4 regions of the Arthrobacter stackebrandtii genome follow, and region 1 is predicted to be linked to each of the others. Evidence: riboswitches for the same ligand, from Rfam matches in the RefSeq annotation. Region 1 holds a riboswitch; each other region holds the start of a gene.
The links. Region 1 has a riboswitch for S-adenosylmethionine ahead of JOF48_RS00940 (bifunctional o-acetylhomoserine/o-acetylserine sulfhydrylase). Riboswitches for the same ligand answer to the same signal wherever they lie in the genome.

Region 2: linked by a shared signal. The riboswitch ahead of JOF48_RS06495 (DUF1737 domain-containing protein) and the one ahead of JOF48_RS00940 (bifunctional o-acetylhomoserine/o-acetylserine sulfhydrylase) in region 1 are both predicted to bind S-adenosylmethionine.
Region 3: linked by a shared signal. The riboswitch ahead of JOF48_RS13065 (aminotransferase class V-fold PLP-dependent enzyme) and the one ahead of JOF48_RS00940 (bifunctional o-acetylhomoserine/o-acetylserine sulfhydrylase) in region 1 are both predicted to bind S-adenosylmethionine.
Region 4: linked by a shared signal. The riboswitch ahead of JOF48_RS05620 (OsmC family protein) and the one ahead of JOF48_RS00940 (bifunctional o-acetylhomoserine/o-acetylserine sulfhydrylase) in region 1 are both predicted to bind S-adenosylmethionine.

The regions. Positions count from the first base shown of each region.
Region 1 is NZ_JAGIOI010000001.1:199,956-207,291, reverse strand. It holds gene JOF48_RS00955 (CPBP family intramembrane glutamic endopeptidase) at 1-278, shown strand, start outside; gene JOF48_RS00950 (VOC family protein) at 660-1,298, opposite strand; gene JOF48_RS00945 (Tex family protein) at 1,432-3,936, shown strand; SAM riboswitch class IV at 4,650-4,766, shown strand; gene JOF48_RS00940 (bifunctional o-acetylhomoserine/o-acetylserine sulfhydrylase) at 4,842-6,158, shown strand; gene metX (homoserine O-acetyltransferase MetX) at 6,260-7,336, shown strand, end outside.
Region 2 is NZ_JAGIOI010000001.1:1,560,223-1,567,558, reverse strand. It holds gene JOF48_RS06520 (L-lactate dehydrogenase) at 1-127, shown strand, start outside; gene JOF48_RS06515 (LacI family DNA-binding transcriptional regulator) at 240-1,286, opposite strand; gene JOF48_RS06510 (UDP-N-acetylglucosamine 1-carboxyvinyltransferase) at 1,522-3,054, shown strand; gene JOF48_RS06505 (O-succinylhomoserine sulfhydrylase) at 3,160-4,371, opposite strand; gene JOF48_RS06500 (rhodanese-like domain-containing protein) at 4,517-4,909, opposite strand; gene JOF48_RS06495 (DUF1737 domain-containing protein) at 4,906-5,166, opposite strand; SAM riboswitch class IV at 5,250-5,372, opposite strand; gene JOF48_RS06490 (Pr6Pr family membrane protein) at 5,484-6,122, shown strand; gene JOF48_RS06485 (aminodeoxychorismate lyase) at 6,139-7,038, opposite strand; gene JOF48_RS06480 (HdeD family acid-resistance protein) at 7,042-7,336, opposite strand, start outside.
Region 3 is NZ_JAGIOI010000001.1:3,007,131-3,014,466, forward strand. It holds gene JOF48_RS13065 (aminotransferase class V-fold PLP-dependent enzyme) at 123-1,550, opposite strand; SAM riboswitch class IV at 1,589-1,702, opposite strand; gene hisN (histidinol-phosphatase) at 1,867-2,682, opposite strand; gene rsgA (ribosome small subunit-dependent GTPase A) at 3,101-4,219, opposite strand; gene aroA (3-phosphoshikimate 1-carboxyvinyltransferase) at 4,224-5,567, opposite strand; gene JOF48_RS13085 (DoxX family protein) at 5,574-6,089, opposite strand; gene JOF48_RS13090 (sigma-70 family RNA polymerase sigma factor) at 6,287-7,036, shown strand; gene rsrA (mycothiol system anti-sigma-R factor) at 7,039-7,299, shown strand.
Region 4 is NZ_JAGIOI010000001.1:1,347,779-1,355,114, reverse strand. It holds gene JOF48_RS05625 (ABC-F family ATP-binding cassette domain-containing protein) at 1-975, opposite strand, end outside; SAM riboswitch class IV at 1,147-1,262, shown strand; gene JOF48_RS05620 (OsmC family protein) at 1,297-1,836, shown strand; gene JOF48_RS05615 (NADPH-dependent F420 reductase) at 1,958-2,665, opposite strand; gene JOF48_RS05610 (LLM class flavin-dependent oxidoreductase) at 2,662-3,714, opposite strand; gene JOF48_RS05605 (MarR family winged helix-turn-helix transcriptional regulator) at 3,835-4,350, shown strand; gene JOF48_RS05600 (LacI family DNA-binding transcriptional regulator) at 4,457-5,482, opposite strand; gene JOF48_RS05595 (sugar ABC transporter substrate-binding protein) at 5,753-6,982, shown strand; gene JOF48_RS05590 (carbohydrate ABC transporter permease) at 7,048-7,336, shown strand, end outside.

The DNA.
Region 1 (7,336 bases):
CGGGCGTGTTGGAAGAGGTCATCCTCAACGGCTACCTTCTGGGGCGCCTGCAGAAGATTGGCCTGGGCTGGTGGAGCGCGATTTTTCTGGCGGCAGTGCTGCGCGGCAGCTACCACGCCTACCAGGGGTTCGGGCCGTTCGTCGGCAACTTTGCCATGGGGCTGCTGTTCGGCTGGGTGTACAAGAAATGGGGCCGGGTGGCGCCGCTGGTGGTGGCGCACGCGCTCGTGGACATTGCCGCGTTCACGCTGGGCCCGGCGCTGGGCTTCGGCGGCTGAGCCCGGGCACACCGGCGCAGTGTCGAGTTCCGCGTTCGACTTTGCGTATGCGCACGCTTGCACCCCCAACTTTGCGCAGCCATCATGGTGGCGCAAGCCCAGTACCCCAACTCGGCGCATACCCAAAGTGCCAGTGTTGGCCGGGGCGGCGTGGGGCCGGATTCGACTTTGCGTATGCGCACGCTTGCACCCCCAACTTTGCGCAGGCATCATGGTGGCGCAAGCCCAGTACCCCAACTCGGCGCATACCCAAAGTGGGCCGGACGTCGTCGGATGCAAAAGCTGGGGGATGCAAAAGCCCAGGTGACACCAAAACGGCGGCACGCACCTTCCGAAAGGTGCGTGCCGCCGTCGTGCAAGGAAAAGGTGAGGGCTCCGGGGCTAGATCGTGACCCGGCCCTGGGCCGTTTCAAACGTCACGGACATGATGCCCGGGGTGCCGCGCGGGGCGATCCACTCCACGGCCACGTCGTCCAGCGGCGCCTCGACCGGCTCGCCCAGCCATTCGGTGACGCGCTCGGCGCTGCCGGCGATGGTCAGCGACGACAGCCGAACCGACGACGGCCGTGCCTGGGACGGGTGCAGGGCGGGGTCGCCCTCCCACTTGAGCATGTAGGGCACCTGGGGATCGGCGATCAGGCCCTTGATGCCGATCTGCTGCCAGATCAGTTCCTGGCCGTCGGGGAACTTGCGGTTGCCCGGCACTGCGCTGCGGCCCAGGCGCTCCTCGAACGGGACCAGGTCGTCAACGGCGACGCACCAGCCCATCCATCCGCCGCCGGCAGCAGACCGCGCCTTGACGGCCTGGCCAAACGGCGCCTTGTCGGAGGCAGGGTGGTCCAGGCACTCGACAATTTCCACATAGTGGTGGTCCGTGAGGGGGATGATCATGTTGCGGGTTCCGAAGCGCGGATGGATTCCGCCCTTCACCGCCTTGACCCCCAAGGCACTCGCGATTCGCTCCGCGGTGGCAGCCAATCCGTCTGATTCACTCGCATAAGAAACATGGTCCATTCGCATGACTTCATCTTGGCACTTTGACGCAGATCACTCGACTTAGTGTGCCCTAAGCCGCATGGGACGTCCGATCTCCTGCGTGCAGGATGTCGGTGCCGTGGGGCAGAATTGAAGCGTGACTGAGACTTCCGCACCCTTGACCCTGCCCACCGCCGCTGCACAGGCCGAGCGCATCATCAACACCATCGCCGCCGAGCTGGGCGTGCGCCCCGCCCAAGTCCGCGCCGCCATTGGGCTGATGGACGACGGCGCCAGCGTCCCCTTTATTGCCCGGTACAGGAAGGAAGCCACGGGGACCCTGGACGATGCACAGCTCCGTGATCTCGAGGAGAGGCTGCGCTACCTGCGCGAGCTCGAGGCCCGCCGGTTGGTGGTGCTGGAAACCATCCACGGGCTCGGCAAGCTGACGGATGCGCTGCGCCGTTCGGTGGAGGCCGCCGCCACCAAGTCGGAGCTGGAGGACTTGTACCTTCCCTACAAGTCCACGCGCAAGACGAAGGCGGATGCCGCCCGCGAGGCCGGGCTCGAGCCGCTGCTCGATGCGCTGTTGTCGGACCCGTCCAAGTTCCCCGCCGTGGAGGCGGACTCCTTCATTGACGCCGGCCGCGGCGTGGCCAGCGCCGACGACGCTTTGGCCGGCGCCCGTGCCATCCTCATTGAGCGGGCCGGCCAGGACGCGGTGCTCGTGGGCGAGCTGCGAGAGCGGCTCTGGAAGACGGGCAGGCTCCGTTCCGCCGTCAAGACCGGCAAGGACAACGAGGGCGAGAAGTTCAAGGACTACTTTGATTTTGCCCAGCCGCCGCACACACTGCCCAGCCACCGCGTTCTGGCCCTGCTCCGCGGCGAAAAGGAGGGGATGCTGACACTGGACCTGGCGGAAGCCGACACCCGTGACGCTGATGCCCAGGCCCAGGCGCGTGCCGCCTATGAAGGTGCCGTGGCCCACTCACTGGGGATCACCGAGTCCGGCCGTGCCGCCGACACCTGGCTCATGACCAGCGCCCGGCTGGCTTGGCGCACCCGCATCCTGACCCGCCTGTCCGTGGACCTGCGCGTGCGGCTGTTCCAGAGCGCCGAAGAGGAATCGGTACGGGTTTTCGCCGCCAACCTCCGGGACGTGCTGCTGGCCGCACCGGCAGGAAACCGCGCCACCCTGGGCCTGGACCCGGGCCTGCGCACCGGCACGAAGGTGGCCGTCGTGGACGGCACCGGCAAGGTTGCCGCCACCGACACCATTTACCCGCACGCCCCGGCCCGGAAGTGGAACGAGTCCCTCTCCACGCTGGTCCGGCTGGCCCAAAAGCACAACGTTGAGCTGATTGCCATCGGCAACGGCACCGCCAGCCGCGAAACTGACAAGCTGGCCGCGGAGCTGGTGGCCGAGCTCAAGCGCCAGAACCCGGAGAGCAAGGTCAGCAAGCTCGTGGTCTCCGAGGCCGGTGCCTCCGTCTACTCCGCCTCGGCGCTTGCCGGCGCCGAACTGCCCGGCATGGACGTGTCCCTGCGCGGCGCCGTCTCCATCGCCCGCCGCCTGCAGGACCCCCTGGCCGAACTGGTCAAGATCGAACCCAAGTCCATTGGCGTGGGCCAGTACCAGCACGACCTCACGCCCGCCAAGCTCGACCGCTCCCTCGATGCCGTAGTGGAGGACTGTGTCAATGCCGTGGGCGTGGACCTGAACACGGCCTCGCCCGCGCTCCTGGCGAGGGTGGCCGGCGTCGGGCCCCTCCTGAGCGAAAACATTGTGGCCCACCGCAATGAAAACGGCCCGTTCACCAAGCGCCGCGAACTGCTGAAGGTGGCGCGGCTCGGCCCCAAGGCCTTCGAGCAGTGCGCAGGGTTCCTGCGGATCACCGGGGGAGCGGAGCCGCTCGACGCCTCGAGCGTGCACCCCGAGGCGTACGGCGTGGCCCGCAAGATCCTCGTTGCGGCGGGTGCCAAGCCGGCTGAAGTCGCTGGCGGCGTTTCGGCCGTGGCCTCCGTCAACCCGGCCGACTTTGTGGACGGCGACTTCGGCCTGCCCACCGTCACGGACATCATCGCGGAGCTGCAAAAGCCCGGCCGCGACCCCCGCCCCCGCTTCGAGACCGCCACATTCACCGACGGCATCGAGAAGATCACCGACCTGCGCCCCGGCATGATCCTCGAGGGCACCGTTTCCAATGTGGCCGCTTTCGGCGCCTTCGTTGACATTGGCGTGCACCAGGACGGGCTCGTCCACGTCTCCGCCATGAGCCACTCGTTCGTCTCCGACCCCCATACTGTGGTCAAGTCCGGCCAGGTGGTGCGCGTGAAGGTCCTCGAGGTGGAGCCGGAGCGCAAGCGCATTTCGCTCACCCTGCGCCTCGATGACGAGGCCGGCCAGCCTTCAGGCGGGAAGTCCGACGCCGGCTCCCGCGGTTCCGGGCGCCCCTCGCCCCAGGGCGGGGGTGCTGAAGGGCGCGGACGCGGGCAGGGTGCGCGCGGTGCCGGGCAGGGCGGAGGTCGGGGACAGGGCCAAGGCGCCGGCGGCCAGGGGCAACGTCGGGGCCAGGGCCAGGGCCAGGGCCAAGAGGCCGTCCGCCCCTCGCGCGAATCCGCCCCGGCTCCCGCCAACACCGCCATGGCCGAGGCGCTGCGCCGGGCGGGGCTGGGGAAGTAGCGTCGCGGTGCCGGGCGGGGACCGCAGCGGGCCTTCGAGCGGTGGCCTCCCGGCGATTCACGCGGTGGCGGTTGTTCCATGGCGCCGGGTGCCGGAAGGTGGGGCCGGCATCCCGGGCCGCGACCGCCATCGAGAGCCGGGCGCCCAAGTACTGTTTGCCGCCAGCGTCCGCTGAAAACCCGCACCATGCCGCCACCAACCATGCCGCGGGGCAGATATTGCGAACCGCCAGGGTTGCACAGGGGGCGGATCGCAACATCTGCCCCCTCGTCGGCACTGCAGTTCTCGAGACGATGAAAATGGCCCTGTCGTCGCTTCGAATCTACAGATACGGCCCCTAAACGAGCTCCCCAATGAGCCGCCAAACGAGCCCCCGGACGACCGCATTGCAGGCCTTGTCTATGTTGTCGCGGACGTCCGGAAACCTTGTCTGTGTTGTCGCGGACGGCTAGGGGCCTTTTCTGTGGCCTCGGCGGCGCCGGCCGTTAGGCTTCACCGTGACCCGTGACCTCTGGCGTCGGCAGCAATCCGGGGGCGTCGACGACCACGGCGGCAGGTGCGGATTCGCTGGTACGGAGCCATCCGGCGTCGTTCATGAATCATTTATTCGCCATATGCCATTTCTGGGTTGGAATTTCAAGCAGAAGTTCGCTAGAAGTCATAAAGTCGTCACAATCTTGCAAGCGCGCAAAGTTTCTTCCAGACTGGTTGCAGGTCATGAGTGTCAGCGAACAGCCCCGGCTAGCTGACCGGCAACCCTCCTTCCGCGGTGGGGTGCCCCGGGTGAAGACCAGGCGCCGGACCAACCGGTCACGGCGCAAGCGCGGGCCATTCGCACCTTGACCCTCCACGCACCACGCGCGGGAGGCTCACAGTTGCAGGCCTCTAGTGTTAAGGAAACAGCCATGAGCAACGGTTGGTCATTTGAAACCCGTCAGATCCACGTAGGCCAGGAGCCGGACGTCACCACTGGTGCACGGTCGCTGCCCATCTACCAGACGACATCGTTCGTGTTCCCGTCGGCCGAGAGCGCCGCCGCCCGCTTTGCCCTGGCGGAGCTGGAGCCCATCTACACCCGCCTGGGCAACCCCACCACGGCTGTCGTGGAAGACCGCATTGCCAACCTCGAAGGCGGTGTCGGTGCGCTCATGCTCGCATCCGGGCAGGCCGCAACCACGTTCGCAATCTTGAACATTGCCGGCGCCGGCGACCACATCGTCTCCAGCCCCAGCGTCTACGGCGGCACGTTCAACCTGCTGGCCCACTCGTTGAAGAAGCTGGGCATCGAGGTCACGTTTGTCTCCGATCCCGACAACCTGGATGAATGGCGTGCAGCCGTGCGCCCCAACACCAAGGCGTTTTTCGGCGAGACAGTCTCCAACCCGCGCCAGGACGTGCTGGACCTGGAAAACATCAGCGCCATCGCCCACGAGGCCGGCGTGCCGCTGATCGTGGACAACACCCTCGCCACCCCGTACCTGATCCGCCCCATCGAGTGGGGTGCCGACATCGTCATCCACTCCGCCACCAAGTACCTGGGCGGGCACGGCAACGCCATTGGCGGCGTCATTGTGGACAGCGGCAACTTCGACTTCGCCGCCAACCCGGAGAAGTTCCCCGGATTCAACACCCCCGACGAGACCTACAACGGACTGGTCTACGCCCGCGACCTCGGCGTGGGCTGCGCACTGGGCGCAAACCTGGCCTACATCCTCAAGGCCCGCGTACAGCTGCTGCGCGACCTCGGTTCCGCCATTTCACCGTTCAACGCCTTCCTGATCGCCCAGGGCATCGAGACGCTGAGCCTGCGCGTGGAACGCCACGTCAGCAACGCCGTGGCGGTCGCCGAGTGGCTGGAGGCCAACGAAAACGTTGAGGCTGTCGCCTACTCCGGCATCCCCTCGAGCCCGTGGTTCGAACGCGGCCGCAAGTACGGTCCCCACGGCACCGGCGCAGTCATCGCCTTTGACATCAAGGGCGGCGCCGAAGCCGGCAAGCGCTTCGTTGACGGACTGGAACTGCACTCGCATGTGGCCAACCTGGGCGACGTCCGCTCGCTGGTCATCCACCCGGCTTCCACCACGCACGCACAGCTCTCACCCGAGCAGCAGCTGGCGGCGGGTGTGCGCCCGGGCCTGGTTCGGCTGTCGGTGGGACTGGAAAACGTCGCGGACATCATCGCGGACCTGGAAGCCGGATTCCGCGCAGCCAAATCAGCGTAAGCCACGTGAATCCAGTGATTCCGACGGCTGTGGAGCGCAAAGTGTTGTCCCCTGAAACCGACGCCGGCACGGCAAAGCCCGCGGCCGCCTGGTCCACCTCTGTGGGCCTGGGCGGCGGCGTGCTGCGCTCAATCCACATCGGTGAACTGCCGCTGGAGGCCGGGGGCGCGCTGCCCTCCGTCACCATGGCCTTCGAATGCTGGGGCACCCTCAATGAGGCCGGCGACAATGCAGTCCTCATCCAGCATGCCCTGACCGGCAGCACCCACGTCAGCCGCGGCGACTCCGAAGAAGACGGGTGGTGGGAGGGTCTCGTGGGCCCGGGCGAGGTCATCGACACCGACAAGTTCTTTGTGGTGTGCGCCAACATGCTCGGCGGCTGCTACGGCACCACCGGCCCTTCCAGCGTCGCCGCTGACGGGCGCCCCTACGGCTCCCGCTTCCCGTTTGTCACCATCCGCGACTCGGTCGAGGCGGAGGCGCGACTGGCCGACCGCCTCGGCATCAGCTCCTGGTACGCCGTCATTGGCGGTTCTATGGGCGGGGCGCGGGCCCTCGAATGGGCTGCAAGCCACCCTGACCGGGTGCGGAGGTGCGCCGTCGTCGCTTCCTGTGCCGCCAGCACGGCCGAGCAGATCGCCTTTGCCCAGGCACAGGTGCTCGCCATCCGCCAGGATCCCAACTTTGCCGGCGGGGACTATTACGACGGCGCACCTCCCACCTTGGGCTTGGGGCTGGCCCGTCGCATTGCCCACATCACCTACCGTTCAGAGGAGGAGATGGGCGGGCGCTTCGGCCGCGACGCGCAGGATGGCGCCACCATCAGCCATGGCCGGCTGGAGGCCCCCGGGGATTCCCGTTACAAGGTGGAGAGCTACCTGGACCACCAGGCCCACAAACTGGTGGGACGATTCGACGCCAACAGCTATATTGCCATCACCGAGGCGCTCATGAGCCACGATGTTGCCCGCGGCCGGGGCACCCTGGAGGAAGCCCTCGCCGAGACGGCGGGTGTGGAATTTGTGGTTGCCGCCGTCAACAGCGACCGGCTGTACTTCCCGGCACAGTCCGAGGAGCTGGCGGCCGCGCTGCCCGGCCAGGTGCCCGTGGCGCGGATCGATTCACCCATCGGCCACGATGGTTTCCTGACGGAGGTCGCAGCCGTGGGAGGGCTGCTC
Region 2 (7,336 bases), 1.4 Mb from region 1:
CGTGCCGTCGATCGTTGGTGCCGGCGGCGTGCAGCGCGTGCTCGACACGCCCATGGACGACCGCGAAGCCGAACAGCTGCAGCACTCGGCGCAGACCCTGGCCGACTCCATCGCGCTGTTCACCTGAGCCTCGCCCGGCCGCCAGCTGGTCCGGTGCAACCAACCCTCCCCGACGCTCTCGCACCATTGGCGGGTTATTCCCCAACGCTGTCGCAGCAGTGGCGGGTTATTCACGGACGTTAGCGCAGCGGCGGCGCTGCCACGGAGCCGCGCATCACTACGGGGCAGGGAATCAAGACAGTTCCGGAAGATTCCTTGCGGATTCCATTGCTGAGCTCGCCCAGCAGAATTTCCACGGCCTTTTCGCCCATTTCACGGTGGGGGATCGCCACCGTGGTCAGGCCCGGCACGGTGGTCTTGGCGAGAGGATCGTGGTTGTCGTAGCCTACGATGCTGAGGTCCTCGGGGACACGCAGTCCCAGCCGGGCACAGGCGAGCATGACGCCAAGGGCCACCCGGTCATTGGCGCACACAACACCGGTGGGCCGGTCGTGCTTCGGCGAGTGGCCGCCGTCGTCCGAGAAAAGGCGCATGGCGGCGGCGTAACCGTCATTGATGTCCCAGCCGGTTTCCACAGCCTTGATGGGGGGACGGCCGGAGGCAGCAATGGCGGTGTCAAAACCCTCGGTGCGGCGCTGTGCGGCGACCGCGTCGAGGGGGCCGGAGAGGTACGCAATATTGATGTGGCGGCTGTCGAGCAGGATTTGCGTTGCGCTGCGCCCGCCCGCAACCTCGTCCGCCATGACGGAGCGAAGCCCGCCCTCCGGGTCAAAGCAGTTGGCAAGAACGGCAGGAACTCCGTGCATGGCCGGGTGTGGCGTGTGCGGACGCATGCTCTCCGCGGCAAACACCAGGGCGTCCACCTGCCGGTCCAGAAGCATGGTGAATGCACTGTTTTCGCGGGCCTCCTGATTTTGGGTCTCGATGACCAACAACAGGTATCCGGCATCGAACGCGGCGCTGCTGGCACCCTGCAGGAGCTCACCGGCGAACGGGCCGCCGGCGATGGTGTCGGTGACAACCCCGATGGTGTGGGTCCGCTGGGCCTGTAGTGAACGCGCGACGGCGTTGGGCGTGTAGTTCAGTTCCTTGGCGGCCGCCAGAATGCGCAGCTGCTTGTCCTTGGCGATATTGCCGTCCGCCCTGCCGTTTAGCACGAAGCTGACTGCGCTGCGGGAAACGCCGGCGCGGTTGGCAACGTCCTGGGAAGTGGCCTTGCGTGCCATGGAGCCTCCTAAATCGTGTTAGGCCAGCTTACTGCCTCAATGTTGCGCCGCGACGGCGGATGTTTCAGGCGTGGCGGACCCGCCGGTGTACCGTGGAGTAACAAGCGGGGCATTAACGCACAACTGACAGCGCATTTATCGCACATGGCGATTATTTACGTGAATTTTCTTCAAAGACTGTCCAAAAGGTCACATGATCCCGGGGAATTATGCATACCGTGATATAAATGCACTTATGACTCAAGTGGCTGCAGAAACTGTCGGCGTTTTGGTGCGGGATGCACGGAACGAAAAAGGCTGGACCCAGGGCGAGCTGGCATCCCATCTCGGAACCAGCCAGAGTGCCGTGGCGCGGATGGAACAGGGCAAGCAGAATCTGAGCCTGAAGATGATCCAACGCATGGAAGACCTCCTCGAGGCGAATCTCTTCAGCGTCGGGGCCGTGTCCAAAAACGCCGTCACCCACCTGCGCGTGCACGGCGGCCGCCAGCTTTCCGGCAGCGTTGACGTGAACACCAGCAAGAACGCAGGCGTGGCTCTGCTGTGCGCCAGCCTGCTGAACCGCGGCACCACCACCTTGCGCCGCGTGGCCCGGATTGAGGAGGTCAACCGCATTGTTGAGCTGTTGACGTCCATTGGCGTCGAATGCACCTGGCTCGATGACAACGACCTGCAGATCCGCCGCCCGGAGGTGCTGGACCTGGCGCAGATGGACATCGCCGCCGCCAAGCGCACCCGCAGTGTCATCATGCTGCTGGGCCCGCTCCTGGACGAGGAAAACCCCTACCGCATCCCCTACGCCGGCGGCTGCGACCTTGGCACCCGCACCGTGGAGCCGCACATGCAGGCACTGCGCGAGTTCGGCTTGGACGTCAACGCCCACGACGGCTTCTACCTGGTCCAGGCCCCTCGCAGCGACGGCGAAGACCGCACCTTTGTGCTCACCGAGCGCGGGGACACCGTCACCGAAAACGCCATCATGGCCGCCGCCCACCGCGAGGGCACCACCGTCATCCGCAACGCCAGCCCCAACTACATGGTCCAGGACCTCTGCTTCTACCTGCAGGGCCTGGGCGTCACGGTGGAAGGCGTGGGCTCCACCACGCTGACCATCAAGGGCAAGTCCCGCATCGACGTGGACATTGAGTACGCCCCCTCCGAGGATCCCATCGAGGCCATGTCGCTCATCACGGCAGGCATCGTGACCAAGTCCGAGGTCACCGTGCGCCGCGTACCCATCGAGTTCATGGAAATTGAGCTCAAGGTGCTCGAGCAGATGGGCTTCCGCTACCTCAAGTCGGCCGAGTACGTGGCACGCAACGGCAAGACCCGCCTCGTGGACATCACCACGCTGCCCTCCGAACTGAAGGCCGCACCGGACAAGATCCACCCCATGCCTTTCCCCGGCCTGAACATCGACAACCTGCCGTTCTTCGCCGTCATCGCCTCCTGCGCCGAGGGCACCACGCTGATCCACGACTGGGTCTACGAGAACCGTGCCATCTACCTCACGGAACTGAACCGCCTCGGCGCCGGCGTCCGCCTGCTGGATCCGCACCGCATCGACATCACCGGCCCCACCGCCTGGCGCGCCGCGGAAATCGGCTGCCCGCCGGCACTGCGCCCGGCAGCCTGCATCCTGCTGGCCATGCTCGCCGCGAAGGGCACCTCCGAGCTGCGCAACATCTACGTCATCGAGCGCGGCTACGAGGACCTGGCCGAGCGCCTCAACACCGTGGGCGCCGAGATCGAATACTTTCAGGACTGATCCGGCTCGGCTTCTTCCCCGAGCACGACGGCGGCCGGTGACCTTTCGCGCGAAAGGTCACCGGCCGCCGTCGTGCTTGGGAGGGACGCCCGTACAGTTCAGCCCCTAGATTGCTGCCAGCGCCGCCGCGAGGTCCTTCTTGAGGTCGTCCAGGTCCTCGAGTCCCACGGACAAACGCAGGAAACCGTCGGAGAGCCCAATCGCTGCACGGCCCTCCGGCCCCATGGCGCGGTGGGTGGTGGTGGCCGGGTGCGTGATCAGGGACTTCGCATCGCCCAGGTTGTTGGAGATGTCGATGATGGACAGCGCGTTAAGCAAGGCAAACGCGGCGTCCTTGCGCGTTCCGGAGGCCGGTTCGGCCAGCTCAAATGTCAGCACGGTGCCGCCGGCCTTCATCTGCTTTTTGGCCAGCTCGTACTGCGGGTGCGAGGGCAGGTGGGGGTACAGCACGCGGGCCACCTGCGGCTGCGCCTCGAGGAATTCGCCGAGCGCCAGCGCGTTGTTGCACGAGTGCGTCACGCGCAGGTTCATGGTCTCCAGGCCCTTCGTCAGCACCCAGGCATTGAACGATGACAGCGCCGGCCCGGTGTGGCGCATGAGGTTCTTCACGGGCCCGTCGATGAACTCCTTCGTGCCCAGGATGGCTCCGCCCAGCACGCGGCCCTGGCCGTCAATGTGCTTGGTGCCCGAATACACGATGATGTCCGCGCCGAAGTCGCCGCAGCGCTGCAGCAGCGGGGTCGCGAACACGTTGTCGGCCACCACCTGCGCGCCCGCCGCATGGGCGAGGTCGCACACGGCCTGGACGTCGATGATCTCCTGCATCGGGTTCGACGGGGACTCAAAGAACACGGCCGTGGTCGGCACCGAGAGCGCCTCGCGCCACTGCTCCAAGTCCGGCCCGTCCACAAACACGGTCTCCACGCCCCAGCGCGGGAGCAGTTCGTTCAGGATCACAAAGCAGGAGCCGAAGAGCGAGCGCGACGCCACCACCCGGTCCCCGGCAGCGAGCAGCGCGCCCAGGGCGGTGAACACGGCCGACATGCCGGACGCCGTCGCAAAGCATGCCTCCTTGCCCTCCAACAGCCGCAGCCGTTCCTGGAACGTGGCCACCGACGGGTTGCCGTAGCGTGAGTACACGAACCGGTCCACCTCGCCCGTGAACGCCTGCTCGGCGGCCTCCGCGGACTCGTACACAAACCCGGAGTTCAGGAACAGGGCCTCGGACGTTTCCTGGAAGTTGCTGCGGTCAAGGCCGCCGCGGACGGCTTGGGTGTCCTCTGCCCATGTGGCTGCGTGCTCATTAAAGTTGCTCAATGGTGGTTCCTTGGCTTTCGCTTGTGGTGCTGGTGAAGTACGACGGCGGCCCTTGCGCCATGCGCTTGGCGCACCCCGGGGCCGGTTGGGTTTGGTGTGCCTGCCGGTGGTGGCCGCCTGCGGCTGGCTGGCAGGCCGCGGCAGGCTAGTGCCAGGGCAGCTTGCGGTTCTTCCAGCCGTTGACCACGCGTTCGCCGTAGCGGTCGGGCTCGCCTTCAAACCCCTCGAGGATGTTCCACGCCGTGTAGCCGGCGGCGGTTGCCGCCTCGGCGGCGGCGATGGAGCGGGCGCCGGAACGGCACAGCACCACCAGCTCGGTTCCCGGCTGGACCACCTCGGCCAGCTCGCGCAGGAAGTCCGGGTTGTTGTGGCCGCTGCCCAGGTTCCACTGGATGAAGGCGGGCTTGGCGTTCAGCGCCGAAATGTCCGGCACGCCGATGTGCTGCCATTCACCCTCGGTGCGCACGTCCACCAGGACGGCGCCCGCCGCCACGCGCTCCCACGCCGATTCCGGGCTCACGTCACCTGCGTAGCTCATGCGATGCCCTCGCCGTCGAACTCAAGTTCGGCGTCCAGATCGTCAACCGCGGTGGCGACAGCGGCGTCGCTGACGGCCACGGCGGCGGGCAGGATCACGGCCTGGGCGGCCACCACGGAGGTGCCGTCAAAGGTCACGGCCGGTCCGCCATGGAGCACATACCCTTCCGCGAGGGCTTCCGAAACCCGCTCACAAAAGACGCGGTCGTCGGGGCCGGTGATGAGCCGGTAGGCCAGGGGGGATTCGTGCGCGGACATGGGTACTCCTCATTGCAAGTAGCCGACGCAGCAAGCGGGAGCTGGGGGCGGTGCCTGGGGTTGGGCCAAAGACGCCGCGGGATGGTTCACGCTTGCAAATTGCCAGCCATGGATCACTGGGTTTGCCGAGTATTCACCTGAGGCACCCCGCCGGAACAGAGGGTTGCCGTCCAGCAAGTCAGGGCTTGGCGCTGGCACTCATTACTCCCTTTGAAAATAACACACGCATGCTCCCGGACCGCCACCGCAGGGCGAGTATGGCGCAACATGACGGAAATCAGCAGACGCGCGGGCCCCGGCACTGGCATCATGAATCCATGACCACCACGCGCATGTTTGCCGCCGTCCGCTTCGCCTTTGGCGCCACGACCCTCGCCGCCGTCGGAATTCAGCTGGGCATCCACATCAGCCACGGCTTCAGCGTGCTGAACTTCTTCAGCTATTTCACCAACCTGTCCAACATTTTTGCCGCCGCGGTGCTGGTGGTTGAATCGGTGCTGGCCTGGCGCGGGAAGGACCTTGGCCCGGCCTGGGCGTTGCTGCGCTGCATCTCGGTGGTGTGCATGGCACTGGTGGGCATTGTGTTCAGCGCCCTGTTGCGGGATGTCGACCTCGGCTCGCTCCTGCCCTGGATCAACACGTGGCTGCACTATGTCATGCCAGTCGCCATCGTGGCAGACTGGCTCATCTTCCCGCCCCGCCACCCCATCCCGCTCAAGCGCATCGGCGTGGCCGTGCTGTTCCCGCTGGCCTACCTCGCGTACTCGCTGGTCCGGGGCGCGGCCACCGGCTGGTACGCCTACCCTTTCCTGAACCCGGCCGACGGCGGATACGCTGCGGTCCTGCTGACCTGCCTCATCATTGCGGTGGTGTTCGTGGCCACGACGGCGCTGGCCATGTGGCTGGGCAACAAGCTCGGCGCGCGGCACACCAGCCGCGACAGGTCCTACGCCTAGCTGTACGCGGGGCGGGCTATTCCGTTGCGGCCAGCAGCGCCGACAGCTCGGCTGTGAGCGCGGCACGGGTGGCAGCGTTGCCGATTTCCTGTCCGTCGATCGAGTTGACCGGTGCCAGCAGGCGCAGGCTGGAGATCAGCCACACCGCGTCGGCATCCAACAGGTCGGCGGGTGTGACGGGGCCGTAGCCCAGCTCCCAGCCGGCCTCCCTGGCCGCAGCGAACAAGGCGCCCTGGGTGGTGCCCGGCAGGATCCCGGTGTCCAGGTGCGGGGTGATGAGGCGCTTGACCGGGATGCCGGAATCATCCGAGATGTGTGCCAGGAGGACCGATGAGGTGGGACCCTCCAGCACAAGTTCGTCGTTGCTGGTGAAGATGACGTCATCGGCGCCTACGCTGTGGGCGTGGCGCAGCGCCGCCATGTTGACCGCGTAGGACAGGGTCTTGGCACCCATGAGCAGCCAGGGTGCCCGTGCGGCAATGTCACTGTCGTAGCCGCGCTCCAGCAGGACCACGGCCAGGCCCTTCTCGCGCTGGGCTGCCGCGGACGGGGACACGGGCGCCACGGTGACCCATGAGGTGGGCGAGTCGGCGCCCTCGGGCCCGCGCGTGGAAATGAGCTTGACCACGCACTGCCCGCCGTCAGGGGAGGCTGCGGCGTAGGCCGTGAGCGCCGTCGCAATGGCCGCCTGCCACTCACCCGCGCCGGGGATGGACAGGTCCATGGTGCGTGCGGATACGGCGAGGCGGTCCAGGTGTGCCTGCATCTTGCGGGGCACACCATTTACTGCGAGGAGGGATTCAAAAACCCCGTCACCCCGCGTGAGGCCCTGATCCGTGGCCAAAATGGTGGGGATCGAGGCGTCGGCCAGGCGGCCTGCGGGGTGGACGGGGTCCAGGAAAACCAAAACTGTCATGCGTTAGAGCTTAGCGGCCTTCAGGAATTCCTTGCCGAAGGTGAACGCGCGGATCACGCCGACAACGCCCAGGATGACCAGCATGATGGCGCTCATCATGACCAGCCAGAATGCGGTCCAGCCCGGAATGGCCAGCACGGCGATGCCGGCGATGATGCTGATGATGCCGAAGATGATGGCCCAGCCGCGGCTCTCCGCCTTGCCGGACTCAACCAGGGCAATGATGCCTTCAATGATCCAGCCGATGCCGATCATGATGACAGTGAAGATCAGCAGCGCCTCGCCCGTGGCTGCCGAG
Region 3 (7,336 bases), 2.8 Mb from region 1:
TGGCTGTGGCACACCCCGCCGCACCGAGGTGCGACAGGGCTGGCCGAAAATCCGTCATTGGTGCGACAGGGATGGCCGAAAAGCGGTCATTGGTGCGATGGCGTCGAAGGGAGGGGCGTGGACTAGTCGGTGGCGCAGGGGGCTGCGCCGGCTGTCCCCGGGGTGTTGGGTGCCCAGTCGGGGTAGCTGCGGGTGTCGTTGGCGGGGACCCACCGGCCGGCGTCCACAACGTAATCCCAGCCGAGGCCGTCGCGCAGCAGTGCGGCCACGCCGTCGATCAGGCGCTGGGCATCCTCCAGCCGCGAGCCCACGCCGAAGCTGGCCCGCAGCGAACCGGCCGGCAGGCCCAGCCGGTTGAGCAGCGGGTGGGCGCAGAACTTGCCGTCGCGCACGCCCACACCGTGTTCGGCGGAGAGGTAGGCGGCGACCAGTCCGGCGTCGTATCCGGTGACCGAGAAGTTGACTACGCCGATGCTGCCGCAATCTGCGTAGTCGGCGCCGTCGTTGAACAACTCATGGACGCTGGCACCGTCGAGCGCGGCGAGCCCGTCCACCAGGTGCCTGCGAAGCTGCTGCTCGTGCTCGTGCCACTGCGCGGCGTCCAGCCCGGCGAGGACCTCGGCGGCCCGGGCCAGTGTGGCGGCGCCCAGCACGTTGGGGGAGCCGGCCTCGTGGCGGGCCGGTCCCTCGGTCCAGCTGGTCGACTCGAGGCGGACCTCCTTCACGGCGCCGCCGCCGGCCAGGTGCGGGGCCCCGGCGTCGAGCCAGTCGGGGCGGCCCACCAGGACGCCTGCACCAAAGGGGGCGTAGAGCTTGTGGCCGGAGAAAGCCAGGTAGTCGATGCCGCTCGAGGCCAGGTCGATGCGGCGGTGCGGGGCGAGTTGCGCGGCGTCAACCACGATCCGGGCGCCGTGCTTGTGCGCCAGCGCGGCAAGCTCGGCCACGGGCAGGACCTCGCCCGTGACATTGGAGGCGCCGGTGACGGCCAGCAGCACCACGTTCCCGGCGCGCAGCTGCGTTTCCACGCGGGCCAGGGTCGAGGCGATGGAGCCGGCGGCAACCACTGACCTGTGCGGGAGCGCCTGCCACGGGAGGAGGTTCGCGTGGTGCTCGATGTCCAGGTAGAGCACCTCACCGTGGGCGTTGGAGCGGCCCTCGGTGAAGCCGCGCTGCTTCAGGATGGATTCGACGCAGCCGGCCAGGAGGTTCAGGGAGTCGGTGGTGTTGCGCGTGAAAATGACGGTGTCGTCTGCGCGGGCGCCCACAAACTTGGCCACGATGGTGCGGGCGTTCTCGTACACCGAGGTGCTCACCTGGGAAGCGTATCCGGCCCCCCGGTGCACGCTGGCGTAGTAGGGCAGCACCTCATTCAGGTGTGCGGCCACCTCTTCCACGGCCGGGGCCGAGGCGGCGTAATCCAGGTTTGCATAGCGCACATGCCCGCCGGTGATGAGGGGCGCGGGCAGTTCCGCACCGACAACCGGCAGCAGGGGGTCGGCGGCAAGTCCGGACAATTTCAGGGTGGCTGATTCCAACAGGGCAGAGCTCATGAGTAGTTCCTTCGACGAAGGACCCTTGGGTGCCAAGGAGTCCGCGCTTGCCAAGACCGCTCCGGCCTGGCCAGGTCGTCACCCGGGGCACCCCGCCGCGAAAGGAGGGTTGCCGGCCAGCAAACCGGGGTTTAGCGCTGGCACTCGTGACCTATGCACAAGAGATTAGCCCAACTTTTTGACATGTGCATTTGTTACGCCGTGTGTCGTCACCTGGCCTGGCCGCGGCGCAGGGCAACGAACAAGTGCGACGGCGGGAGTCCGCCGTCGCACTTAACCCACCTGTGCTTCTACCTGGTTGGGGAGGGTGTGGGCATCAGCTGAGGAGGTCGTCCCAGCTGGGGTTCAGGCGCTGCAGCACCTCCGTGTGCAGGATGGAGTTGGTGGCCAGGGCGTTGCCGCCGTAGGGGCCGTCGACGCCGTCGAGCGAGGTGAAACGGCCGCCGGCCTCCTGCACGATCGGGACCAGGGCGGCCATGTCGTAGAGGTTGAGCTCCGGCTCGCAGGCAATGTCCACGCTGCCCTCGGCGACCATGCAGTACGACCAGAAGTCGCCGTACGCGCGGGTGCGCCAGACGTCGTCGGTCAGTGCGATGAAGTCATCGCGGTTGCCGCGCTCCTTCCATCCGGTCATGGAGGAATATGACATGGAGGCGTCCTTGAGCTCCGTGACGTTGGAGACGCGGATGCGGGTGGCGGAGGCGAGGGACTTGCCCATGTAGGCGCCGGTGCCCTGGGCCGCCCACCAGCGCTTGCCCAGTGCGGGTGCGCTGACGAGCCCAACAACGGGAACGCCGTCGTCCACGAGTGCGATCAGCGTGGCCCAGACGGGGACGCCGCGGACAAAGTTCTTGGTGCCGTCGATGGGGTCGATGATCCAGCGGCGCGTGCCGTGCCCGCTGCTGCCGAACTCCTCGCCCAGGACGGCGTCGCGCGGGCGGACGCGGGCGAGCTGGCTGCGGATGGATTCCTCGGCGGCCTTGTCGGCGTCCGTGACCGGGGTCAGGTCCGGCTTGGTTTCGATGGCCAGGTCGAGGGCCTTGAAGCGGGACATGGTCAGGGAATCCACGCTGTCCGCGAGCACGTGGGCGAGGCGGAGGTCGTCGTTGTACGTCTGGGGTTCGATGGTCATGGTGATTACGCTATCGCGGATTGGGCCCGGGTTCGGGCAGGGCCACTCCCCAACGACCTTATGCGCAGCGACGGGCCGGCACCGTGCGCATGGCCAAGCCCGTGTTTGGGTATGCGCAAGATTCACCTCCCAACGTGGCGCCAGTGAAGGAGCTGCGCCCGATGCCACCCCGAACCGTGCGCATGGCCAAAGCCGTGTTTGGGTATGCGCCAGATGGCCACCCAACTGTGCGCATAGGACCCAAGGGAGGGGCTTTGACCGCGGCCTGCCGTTGACCACGGCCCTGCCTGCGCAAGCTGGTCCGTGACGGACTCCCGCTCCTGCGCGTGGTTTGGGCACAACCACGCGCAGCCCAAGAGTGGCGCATCGTTTGTCCGTGACCGAGCGCAGGAGCAGGGCGGGCCGGGCGCCGTCGGGGTCAGTCGGTGACGCCGAGCTCCTTCTCAGCCGCGCGGCCTTCGGTGCGGTCGCTGGTGCCGAGGAGGCGGCGCAGCGACGCCAGGCGGGCCGGGCCGGCGTCGCCCGCGCTTCCCTCGGCAACCCACGGATCCAGTCCGCAGTTCACGGCGGCGCTGTCATGCTTGCAGCCGCGTTCGCAGTTCTCGGCGCCCGGGGCCAGGTCCGGGAAGGCCTGCAGGATCCGGTCGGCGTCAACATGCGCCAAGCCGAAGGATCGGATGCCGGGGGTGTCGATGATCCAAGACCCCGGCAGGCCGTCCTGCAGCTGCAGCGCCAGCGCGGACGAGGACGTGTGCCGCCCGCGGCCGGTGACGGCATTGACGCCGCCGGTGGCGCGCTGGGAACCTGTCAGGGCGTTGACCATGGTGGACTTGCCGACGCCGGAGTGCCCCACCAGCACGGAAACCTTCCCATCGAGATAGCCGTGCAGCTGCTCGACGGCGCCCCCGGCCAGGAGGGCGGAGTCGCCGTCGTCGGAGCGGGCGTCAATGCCGGAGGCGCCGTCCGCGGCCGTGCGGCTGATGATGACCGTCATGTCCAGGTGCTCGTAGTTGGCGAGCAGCTCGGCGGGGTCCTTGATGTCCGTCTTGGTGATCAGCAGCAGCGGCTCGATGCCGGAATCGTAGGCGGCCACGAGGGCGCGGTCGATGAAGCCGGTGCGCGGCTCCGGGTTGGCGGCGGCCACCACGATGACCAGCTGGTCGGCGTTGGCCACCACCACCCGCTCCACGGGGTCGGTGTCGTCGGCGCTGCGGCGCAGCAGCGTGCGGCGCTCCTCGACCCGGACCAGCCGGGCCAGGGTGTCGGGCTTGCCGGAGGTGTCCCCGACGAGCGCCACAAAGTCGCCGGCCACCACGGGGTTGCGCCGCAGTTCCCTGGCCCGGGCGGCGATCAGGGTGCGCTCGGTGGACAAGTCCTCGTCGACGATGGCGGTGTAGCGCCCCCGGTCCACCGTGATGATCCGGCCAATAACCGCGTCGTCATGGGCGGGCCGGTCCTTGGTTCGCGGCCGGCTGCCCTTCTTGTTGGCCCGGACGCGGACATCGGATTCGTCCCAGTTGCTGTAATCTCGTGCCATGCGCCTATGCCCCGGCTTCAACCGCCGAAGCGTTGTCCGCACTTGATGACGGTTCGGCGGTCTGGGCCACCATGGCCGCCCACATGGCAGGGAAGGCCGGCATGGTCTTGGCGGTGGTGGCGATGTTCTCAACCTCGACGCCGGGCACGGCCAGTCCAATGATGGCGCCGGCCGTGGCCATGCGGTGGTCATGGTAGCTGTGGAACACCCCGCCGTGCAGGGGGGCAGGGTTGATGATGAGCCCGTCCTCGGTCTCGACGGCGTTGCCGCCCAGTGCGTTGATCTCCGCCACGAGCGCGGCGAGGCGGTCGGTCTCGTGCCCGCGCAGGTGGGAGATGCCGCGCAGCTGCGACGGCGTCGAGGCCAGGGCGGCGATGGCGGCCGTGGAGGGGGCCAGCTCCGAGGTGTCGGAAATGTCGACGCCGAGGATCTCGGGGCCGCCGGTGACAGTCAGGATGCCGTCCTCCAGGGTGACCGTTGCGCCGAACTGGGGGAGGATCTCACGCCACTTGTCGCCCACCTGGGTGGTGTTGGACGGCCAGTTCGGGATGCGGACGGTTCCGCGCGTGGCGAGGGCAGCCGCGAGGAACGGGCCGGCGTTGGAGAGGTCCTGCTCCAGGGACACATCAAACGCGGCGACGGGGCCGGGCGTCACGATCCAGTTCAGCGGAGTGGAGTCATCCACCACGACGCCGAGGGAACGAAGCACCTCCACCGTCATGGAGATGTGGTCCACGCTGGGCACGGACTCGCCCACGTGCTCCAGGTGCAGGGGTGTGTTAAAACGGGCCGCAACCAGCAGGATCGCGGAGATGAACTGCGAGGAGCCGCCGGCGTCGACCTGCACATGGCCGCCGTCCACGGAGCCGGTGCCGTGGACGGTGAACGGCAGGAAGCCGTCTTCCGCGTCTTCGACCCGCACGCGGAGCCCCTCCAGCGCAGCCACAATGGGAGCCATGGGGCGCACCAGGGCCGCGGGGTCGCCGTCGAACTTCACGGCCCCGGAGACCAGCGCGGCCAGCGGCGGGACAAAGCGCATGACCGTGCCGGCAAGCCCGCAGTCAACGGTGAGGCCCGCGGGGGCGGTGAAGCCGGCCGGGATGGGCGTGACCACCAGGTCTGGGACGTCTCCTGCGCCCGGCATCTCGGTGATGCCGGCGCCGAGGGCGCGCAGCGCACCGATCATGAGGTCCGAATCGCGGGACTGCAGCGGGGCGCGGAGGCGGGATTCACCGTCGGCAATGGCTGCGAGGACAAGGTACCGGTTGGTCAGCGACTTGGACGCGGGGATGGTGACGGTGGCGTCCAGGGGGGTGGCGGAGAAGGGTGCGGGCCAATGGGCGGTCATGTGTTGTTACTGTCCTGTCACGTCGTGGGCGAGGGCGCGGACCTGCTTGTCCGCATTCTGCAACTGCTTCTTGGTGTTCTTCTTGCCGGCCTCAACGAGCTTCTCGGAACGCCAGGCCAGGCCGGGGCGCCCGGCAGTGTCAACGCTGGCCAGCAGCGCACCGCCGATCAGGCCGATGTTCTTGCCCAGCTGGTTGCGGCGGTGGGCGCGGTTTTCCTTGGTGGACTGGTCCGCGTTGCGGTACTCGGCCACCGTGTTCAGGCCGGCGGTCAGCGCCAGCACCACGGCGGCGGGCCGCGCGAACTTCCCGGTGGCCAGCAGCACGCCGGCACCCACCTGCGTGCCGGCAATCACGCGGGCCAGGTTCTTCTGGCTCGTCTCCACGGGCAGGGCGGCACCCAGCGGGCGCAGGACCGGTCCCAGCGAGACCGCGGTTTGCTCGGCATTGCGCAGCCGGTCGATGCCGGAAAGGATGAACGAGGACGCCAGCATGGGGCGGGCAAGGGCGCGGACAATGGTCAAGGAAGCCTCCTGTATGGTGCTCGTTGCCTTCCGGCGGTGGCGGCAGCCGGGCTGCGGAAGGCTCTTGCTGTGTACAAGTCTCCCACCTTGGTGCCGTGTTTGCGGAATATCCGACGGCGCCGGCCGGTTTGCATCATTAGCGGTGCCTTGCGAAGCGGGCATCCAAGGGACGCACCATGCCATGGAAAGGAACGCCAATGCAGACACTGAGCCCACAGGCCGCGCCCGCAGCGGGCTTCCAGCTGCAGGTGAGCATAGACTCGAAGGTGATGAACATTTCCGAGCCTGAGCAAACTGTCAGCACCGAACCGGCCGTTGTGGTCACGGACGTTGCCGGCGTTGATGTTGCCAACGAGACCACTGAAGCCAGGCGTGCACGTTTTGAGCGTGACGCCATGGTGTACGTTGACCAGCTGTATTCGGCCGCCATGCGCATGGCCCGCAACCCCAGCGACGCCGAGGACCTGGTCCAGGAGGCCTACACCAAGGCGTTTTCAGCGTTCCACCAGTACAAGCCGGGCACCAACTTGAAGGCCTGGCTGTACCGGATTCTGACCAACACTTACATCAACCTGTACCGCAAGCGCCAGCGCGAGCCCCTGCAGTCCAACGCGGACACCATTGAGGACTGGCAGCTGGCACGGGCGGAGTCGCACACATCGAAGGGGCTGCGTTCGGCCGAGGCCGACGCCTTGGACCACCTGCCTGATTCCGACGTGAAGAATGCGCTGCAGGCCATCCCGGAGGAGTTCCGGCTGGCCGTGTATTTTGCCGATGTCGAGGGATTTGCCTACAAGGAGATCTCTGAGATCATGAACACGCCCATCGGCACCGTGATGTCACGGCTGCACCGGGGGCGGAAGCTTTTGCGTGACATGTTGGCTGACTACGCCGTGGAGCGCGGCTACCTCAGGGAAGCCGACCAACTAACTGAGACGGAGAAATGACCATGGGCGACTGCCAAAGCCTGGGCGATTGCGACGACGAGCGCATCGTGCGAATTTATGAATACTTGGACGGTGCACTGTCCTGTGACGACCTCGGTGAGATCAAGGCCCACCTTGACGGTTGCGCCGACTGCTCGCACGAGTACGACCTCGAATGCGTCATCCGTTCCGTGGTGAAGCGCTCCTGCAAGGAGGCTGCCCCGGAAACCCTCAAGGCTGCCATCCTGGCCCGCCTCCACGAAGGCCGCCCCGCCTCGGTCTGACCGCTGCTGCCCGGCGCGGTCTGGGCCCTCTGCCATG
Region 4 (7,336 bases), 1.1 Mb from region 1:
GTCGAGGCGCGCAATCCGGGACTCCATCTGCCGCACTTTCTGTGCCTGCTTTTCGGAGGACTCGCTGCTGGCCTTGCGGCGGATCTTGTCATTGTCGGGAGCCTTCTTCATGGCGTTGCGCACGCCCTGCGAGCTCCATTCGCGCTGCACCCGGGCCCGCCCCACGAGGTCGGCCTTCTTCTCGGCGAACTCGTCGTAGGCCTCGCGGGCATGGCGCTTGGCAATGGCACGCTCCTCCAGGAAGGAGTCGTAGCCGCCGTCGTACACGGCCACCTTGTTCTGCGCCAGGTCCAGCTCCACGACGGAGGTGATGGTGCGGGCCAGGAACTCGCGGTCGTGCGAGACCAGCACGACGCCGCCGCGCAACCCCTTCACGAATTCCTCCAGCCGAGCCAGCCCGGCCAGGTCAAGATCGTTGGTGGGTTCGTCCAGAAGCACGACGTCGAAGCGGCTCAGCAGGAGCGCGGCCAGCGCCACCCGGGCGGCCTGCCCGCCGGAGAGCCCGGTCATGGACGCGTCCGGGCTCAGGTCAAGGCCCAACTCTGCCAGTGTTGCGGGGATGCGTTCATCGAGGTCGGCGGCACCACAAGCCAGCCAGTGGTCCAGGGCTGCGGCGTAGCGGTCGTCGTCCGCGGAGTTGCCGGACCCCAGCGCCTCGGCTGAGGACTCCATGTCAACGGTGGCCTGGGTGCAGCCGGTGCGGCGGCCAATGTAGGCGGCGATGGACTCGCCCTCGACCCGCTCATGCTCCTGTGGCAGCCAGCCGACAAACGCATCCTGGGGCGCCGTGCTCACGGTGCCGCCCTGAGGTGTGGCGGCTCCGGCCAGAAGGCTCAAAAGTGTTGACTTGCCGGCACCGTTGGCACCGACCACTCCGATCACGTCGCCGGGTGCAACCGTGAAGGAGAGGTTGGAGAAAAGGGTGCGGTGGGCGTGGCCGCCGGAAAGGTCCTTGGCCACAAGTGTTGCGCTCATGGATCCATCTTAAGTTGCTTCGCGGATGGCGCAGGACGGGCGTGGCGTGCGTCTCCCACATCCGGGGCGTCGGGCGGCGGGGAGGCGAGTGCCGGCGTCGTGCATGGAATGTTGCTGCATGTGACGGCGGCCTTGGGGCCGGCACAGCTGCTCGGGCAGACTGGTGGGCAGAATCAAGAGTTCCAGCCACAGGCCCTGGCCGGCTGGGCGGCAACCCTCCACACCATAGTGGGGTGCCCCAGGTGAGGATTCGACGCCCGGCAACCGCTGCGGCGTAAGTATGGCGGGGTGAACGGCGCCCGCAAAAACCGAAGGAACATCATGACTGAAACAGCACTTGTTGACGATGCGGCACAGCGTTCGGCGCGGCTGCTCGAGGCGGGCACGGCGTGGAGCCGGCGGATTGCCGCAAACCCGGGAAGCGCGCAGCTGACGTACAAGGCCGCGGGCGTGGGGGTGGGCTCGGTGGCCACGAGGATCAGCGCCGGCAAGCACCAATTCACGGTGGATGAGCCCGCCGCGCTGGCCGGCGACGACACGGCCGCGAGCCCCGTGGAATACGCGCTCGGGGCCATCATTGCCTGCCAGGTAGTGGTGTACCGGCTCTACGCGGAACTGCTGGGGATTCAGGTGGACGACATCCAGGTGGATGCCGAGGGTGACCTGGACGTGCGGGGACTGTTCGGGATTGATGAGTCGGTCCGGCCGGGATTCAGCGACATCCGCCTGGCAGTGCGAATTTCCGGCCCGGAATCACAGGAGAGCTATGAGGAGCTGGGGCGGTTTGTTGAGGCCCGGTGCCCCGTGCAGGACCTGTTCAGCAACGCCACGCCCGTCAGCGCGGTGGTGACGAAGGGCTGACGTCGCCGGACGCATCCGCTCCAAAAATCGACAACGCAGTTGTTGGACCAAAAATGGCGGAATCGGTCCATCAACTGCGTTGTCGAAATTGGGGTGGGGCGTGCGTGGCTCCCGGTACGGGTTAGTGCGCCGGTGCCAGCTCCCGCCCTTCGCCGGTGGCGCCGGCTGCGTGGGCCAGCAGTTCCGCCTGCAGCCCGGGCCGGTCGTAGGAGCCGGTGAAGATCGGCGTCCCCGGTTCGAACGCGGCGCCCCCGGCGAGGGATCCGCCGTCGACAGCGTCAAAACCGAGGTGCTCCACGAAGCCGAGCACCAGGTCGCGCGTCTGCCCGTCGTCGGAGGTGACGGCCAGGGCGCGGCGGTCCGGTGCGCCGGCGGGCCGGGCGTCCAGCTCGAGCTCGTGGTAGCCGATGTGGTTCAGTGACTTGGCCAGCCGGGCGCCGGGGATGTGTGCGTGCACCATCTCGGAGCTTGACGGCGCGGCCTCCAGCTCGGGCATGTCGCCGTTCGTGTCGCGCCAGTAGTTCATGGTGTCCAGGACATGCTTGCCGGCCAGGCCTGCCGGATCCAGCGTGCGGAACTTGTGCAGCGGCACGGACAGCACCACCAGGTCCGCGGCGGCCATGGCCTCCGCCGCGCTGACCGCGACGGCGCCGGGCGCCATGACGGAAATGATCAGCGAGATGTCTTTCGGGTCTCCGGAGGCCGCGATCAGCACGCGGTAGCCGGCCTTGATGGCCTGGCGGGCCACGCCGGTGCCGACCTTCCCGGCGCCGAGGATGCCGATTGTGGTGGTGGCGGGGTCGTGCTGCTTCAGGGTCTGGATGCTCATGCTGCGGCCTTCTGTGCGAGTTCGGCGTCGATGAGGGGCTTGACCTCGGTGCCGAGCAGTTCGATGGATTTCAGGACGTCCTTTTGCGGCACCGACGCCAGGTCCATTTGCAGGATGTGGCGGTCGTGGCCCATGTGTTCGCGCGTCAGCAGGATCTTTTCGGCCACCTGCTCCGGCGTGCCGACGTAAATTCCGCCGCTGGGTGCCGCCTGCATGTCGTAGCTTATGCGGTTCGGGGCGGAGAATCCGCGCTCGCGGGAAATGCCGTCCATGAGGTGGCGGTAGTAGGGGTAGAAGGTGTCCGCCGCGCCGTCCTTTGCAACAAGTCCGACGGCGCTGACCCCCACCTTGAGTGCGCCGGCGTCGTGTCCGGCTTGGGCGGCTTCGGCCCGGAACAGCTGTGCATGGCGGGCGAAGCTGTTGACCGACCCGCCCAGCAGTGCGTATATGACGTTGGTGCCCAGGCGCGCGGCCCTGGCCGACGATGCGGGGGTGCCGCCGGTGGCGATCCAGATGTCCAGGTTGTTGTCCACGGGGCGCGGGTAGATGGTGGCATCGTCCAGGGCTGGGCGGAACTTGCCGCTCCACGTGATGGATTCCTCTTTGCGACCTGCCTCGTTGAGGGCCAGCAGCAGGGCGATCTTCTCTTCGTAGAGGGCTTCGTAGTCGTTGAGGTCGGCACCGAAGAGCGGGTATGACTCGATGAAGGAGCCGCGGCCGGCCGTCAGTTCGGCGCGGCCGCCGGAGAGCAGGTCCAAGGTGGCGAACTGCTGGTACACGCGGACGGGATCCTCCGTGCTCAGCACCGTGACGGCGGATCCGACCTTGATGTTTTTCGTTTGGGCGGCCGCGGCGGCAAGCACGGGGACGATTGACGACACGGCAAAATCCGCGCGGTGGTGCTCCCCGACGCCGAAGTAGTCCAGGCCGACTTCATCGGCCAGCCGGGCACGCTCCAGGAGGTCGGCCATGCGCTGCTGGCTGCTGACCGCTGCACCCGTGACGGGGTCCCGGTGGACATCGCCAAAGCCGTATACGCCAAGTTCCACGAAATGCTCCTCTTGTCTGCAGCGCCGCCGGTGGCATCGCCACAATGTGTGTTGTTCTACAGATCATCTTACTAGAATATGATCTGTTGTAAAGCGCAGGTCTCCGTTATGATGGATGTCATGAGCAACACTGCAGCCACCGCACAGCCCCGGACCAGCCCGCAAGAGGATTTTGGCTGGACGCTGGGCGTCCTGGTGCGCAATTACCAGAATGCCTCGACCATGGCCATGGGTGAGTTCCCGCACGGTGCCCGGGGCTACCAGGTCCTGGTTGCTGTTGCCAGCGGCGAGCTCCCCAACCAGCTGGCGCTTGCGCAGCACCTGGGGATTGACCGCACCGTGATGACCTACCTGGTGGACGACTTCGTCAAGGCCGGCCTCGTGGAGCGCCAGCTCAATCCCGCCGACCGCCGCGCCCGCATTGTGGTGGCAACTGCCACCGGCTTGGCCATGCTCGCGGAACTTCAGCGCAGTGTCGCCGGGGCAGAGGATGTCGTCCTGGGCGCCCTGGACGCGGCCGAGCGAGAGCTGTTCCGCACGCTTCTGCGCCGCGTTGCCTGCGACACCCCGCCGCTGTCGGAGCATGAACTGGGTGCCTGTGCTGCCGTCGAGGAAATGCTCGGCACCGGGAAGTAGCCCCCAGGCTGTGCCTCTTTCGCAGGGCACTTTCCCTGCCAGGCACGACGCCGGACACTCGCCCTGGGCTGTCGGCCCGCCCGCCGCCGGGGCTGGCTCCCCTGGGCTATTTCTTTCGCTTGGGTGCAGTGCCCATGGTTGCTCCTGAAGAGTACGAGCATTCGATCAGCAGCTGCGGCAGGGTGTCGCTTAGTTTGTCCAACCGGTCAATGAGGGTGTCAACGCCCAGGCGGCCCAGTTCATCTGCGGGGGAAATGTAAACCGCCATCTCAGGCTCAGACATGCTGACGATGTCCAGCGATGATGCAATGGCCACCACCGAAACATCTTGTGGCAAACGGTACCCAGCTTGTTGGAGGCCGGCCACAAAACCCGGGCCCGCCTGTTCATTCATCATCAGCACGCCCGTCGTTTCGGGATGCGAGGCGACGAATTCCTTAGCCAGTTCTCGGCCGCCCGCCGAGGAGTGGACACCGCTCATGATGGCGCCGGACAACCCGCGCTGCGCCGTGACTTCCCCAAAAACCTTTCTTGTCCTTGCCACCGGGCCGTAACCGCCGAGCAGCTGGTTGCCAATGCCGCCGTCCACCAGGACCAGGTCTGTGTGGCCGAGTTGGATGAAGCGGTCGATGGCCTTCTCCACCGTTGATTCGAAGTCGACATCAACGAAGGGAATTCCCGCGGTGTCCCGGGTTCGGCCAATGAGCGCAAAAGGGACAGTGCTTCCCGAAAGTTCAGCCACGCGCGGGTCATCCAGCTGCACTTCCATCAGCACGACTCCGTCGACCAGCCCGGACGATGTCAATTCGGAGACCGCCTCGGCGTCGTTGCTCATGGGCCACAGCACCAGGTTGTAGCCGCGCAGCCGGGCCTGGTCGGCGGCGCTGGTAAAGAACCGGACCGACGTGGGTGAAAAGCGGTGCTGCAGGGCCGGGTACAGAAGCGCCAACACGTGGGTTCTTCCCCGGGCAAGGGCGCTGCCCACGGCATTGCGACGGTAGCCAAGATCCTTCATGGCCGCTTCCACCTTGGCCCGGGTCTTCGGGGAGACCGGCTTTGAATTGTTGATGGTGAAGGACACGGTCGCCAATGACACATTCGCCAAGTTGGCGACATCCTGCATCGTTGCCATGACACTCCTCCCCGTGGTCGCATCTCAAGGCATCTCACCTAGTTTATTCACATACTGGCTTACTGGATGCCAAAAGTAAAGCGCTTAAATAATGCTTGACAGTCGACCATCCATCACGGCATGATCTATTTCACAAGCAACAGTAAAGCGCTTTACTATTCTCCGCCCGTCAGCTGCGGCACGCCGATTCGGACAGTTTCCACTGCTGGATCGAATCGTCCCATGCTGATTCGGCAGCACCGCATGAACACAATGAGCAAAGGAGCCAACGTGAAAAACCCCAACAAGAAACGCTTGACCAAGGCCTTGGCCATGGCCGCCCTGATCCCGTTCGTCTTTACCGCATGCGGCGGTGGCGGAGGCAACAGCGGCAGTGGTGACGCCACGAAGCTGACGCTGATGGACTACTACAACAACGAGCCGGACAACAAGGCAATCAAGACCGAAATTGAAAGCTGCGCCTCGGAAATTGGTGTCACCATCGAACGCGAGGCGGTACCAGGCAAGGACCTCATCCAGAAGGTCTTGCAGAAGTCCTCATCCAAGACCCTCCCTGACATTTTGATGCTTGACAATCCGGATTTGCAGGAGATTGCCGCCACCGGCGGACTCGCACCCCTTGAGGACTTTGACGTTGACACGGCAGGTTTTGCCAAGGGCATGCTCGAAGCCGGAACCTATGAGGGCAAGGTCTACGGACTGGCCCCGACCGCCAACACGCTGGGCATTTTCTACAACAAGAAGTTGTTGGCTGATGCCGGCCTGCAGCCGCCTGCGACGTGGGATGAGCTGAAGAGCACGGCAAAGGCGCTGACAAAGGGTTCTCAGTACGGTGTCGCGTTCTCGGCCATTGCAACCTATGAAGGCTCGTGGCAGTTCCTGCCGTTCATGTGGACCAACGGCGGCGATGAAGCCAAGTTGGATTCCCCGGAAAACAAGGAGGCACTGCAGCTTTGGAAGGACCTGGTTGACAGCGGGTCCGCCTCCAAGAGCGTCATCAACTGGGGTCAGGGCGACGTAAAGGACCAGTTCATGGCCGGCAAGGCAGCAATGATGGTCAACGGGCCGTGGCAGATCCCTGCCCTTTCTGAAGACCCGTCGTTGGAGTGGGGCTCCGTCCAAGTGCCCGTCAACAAGGAGGGCCAGACACCAATCGCTCCGCTGGGAGGCGAAGTGTGGACCGTTCCCCAGACCGGCAACAAGGAAAAGCAGGCCAAGGCAGCGGAGTTCATCACCTGCTTCACGAGGGACAGCACGCAAATGTCGCTGGCAACGCAGCGGTACACGGTTCCCACGAAACCTGAATTGGCGAAGGAATTCAACGCCGAGATGCCGACCATGGAGTCTTTCACCGAACAGGTGGCAAACGCGCGGTCGCGCACGGGCCAGCTTGGTGAAGGGTGGCCCAAGGCGGCCACCACCATATACACCGCAATCCAGCTCGCACTGACCGGAAAGGCCAGTGTCGACGAGGCCTTCAAACAGGCTGCAAACGGATAACACCAACACCGTCCCTGCGAGGGGCTCCGCCACCTGGTGGCGGAGCCCCTGCTGAAAGGTCACCCATGACTTCCGAATCGTTACAAATCAAACGCGCAAGCGGACCGGCCAGTACCCGGATCGAGGACGAGCTGCCTCCAAAGCGCAACAGGTTCAACAAGGAAGAGATCACCAAGATCCTCTTTGTGCTCCCGGCCGGCCTCTTCATGGTCCTGTATTTCGGCTACCCGGTGATCAAGAACGTCACCATGAGTTTTCAGGATTACACGACCAAGACGTTCTTTACGGGCGAGGCGCCGTGGGTCGGTGTGCAGAACTACGTCACGGTCATCAGTTCAAACCTGTTTGGCCCGG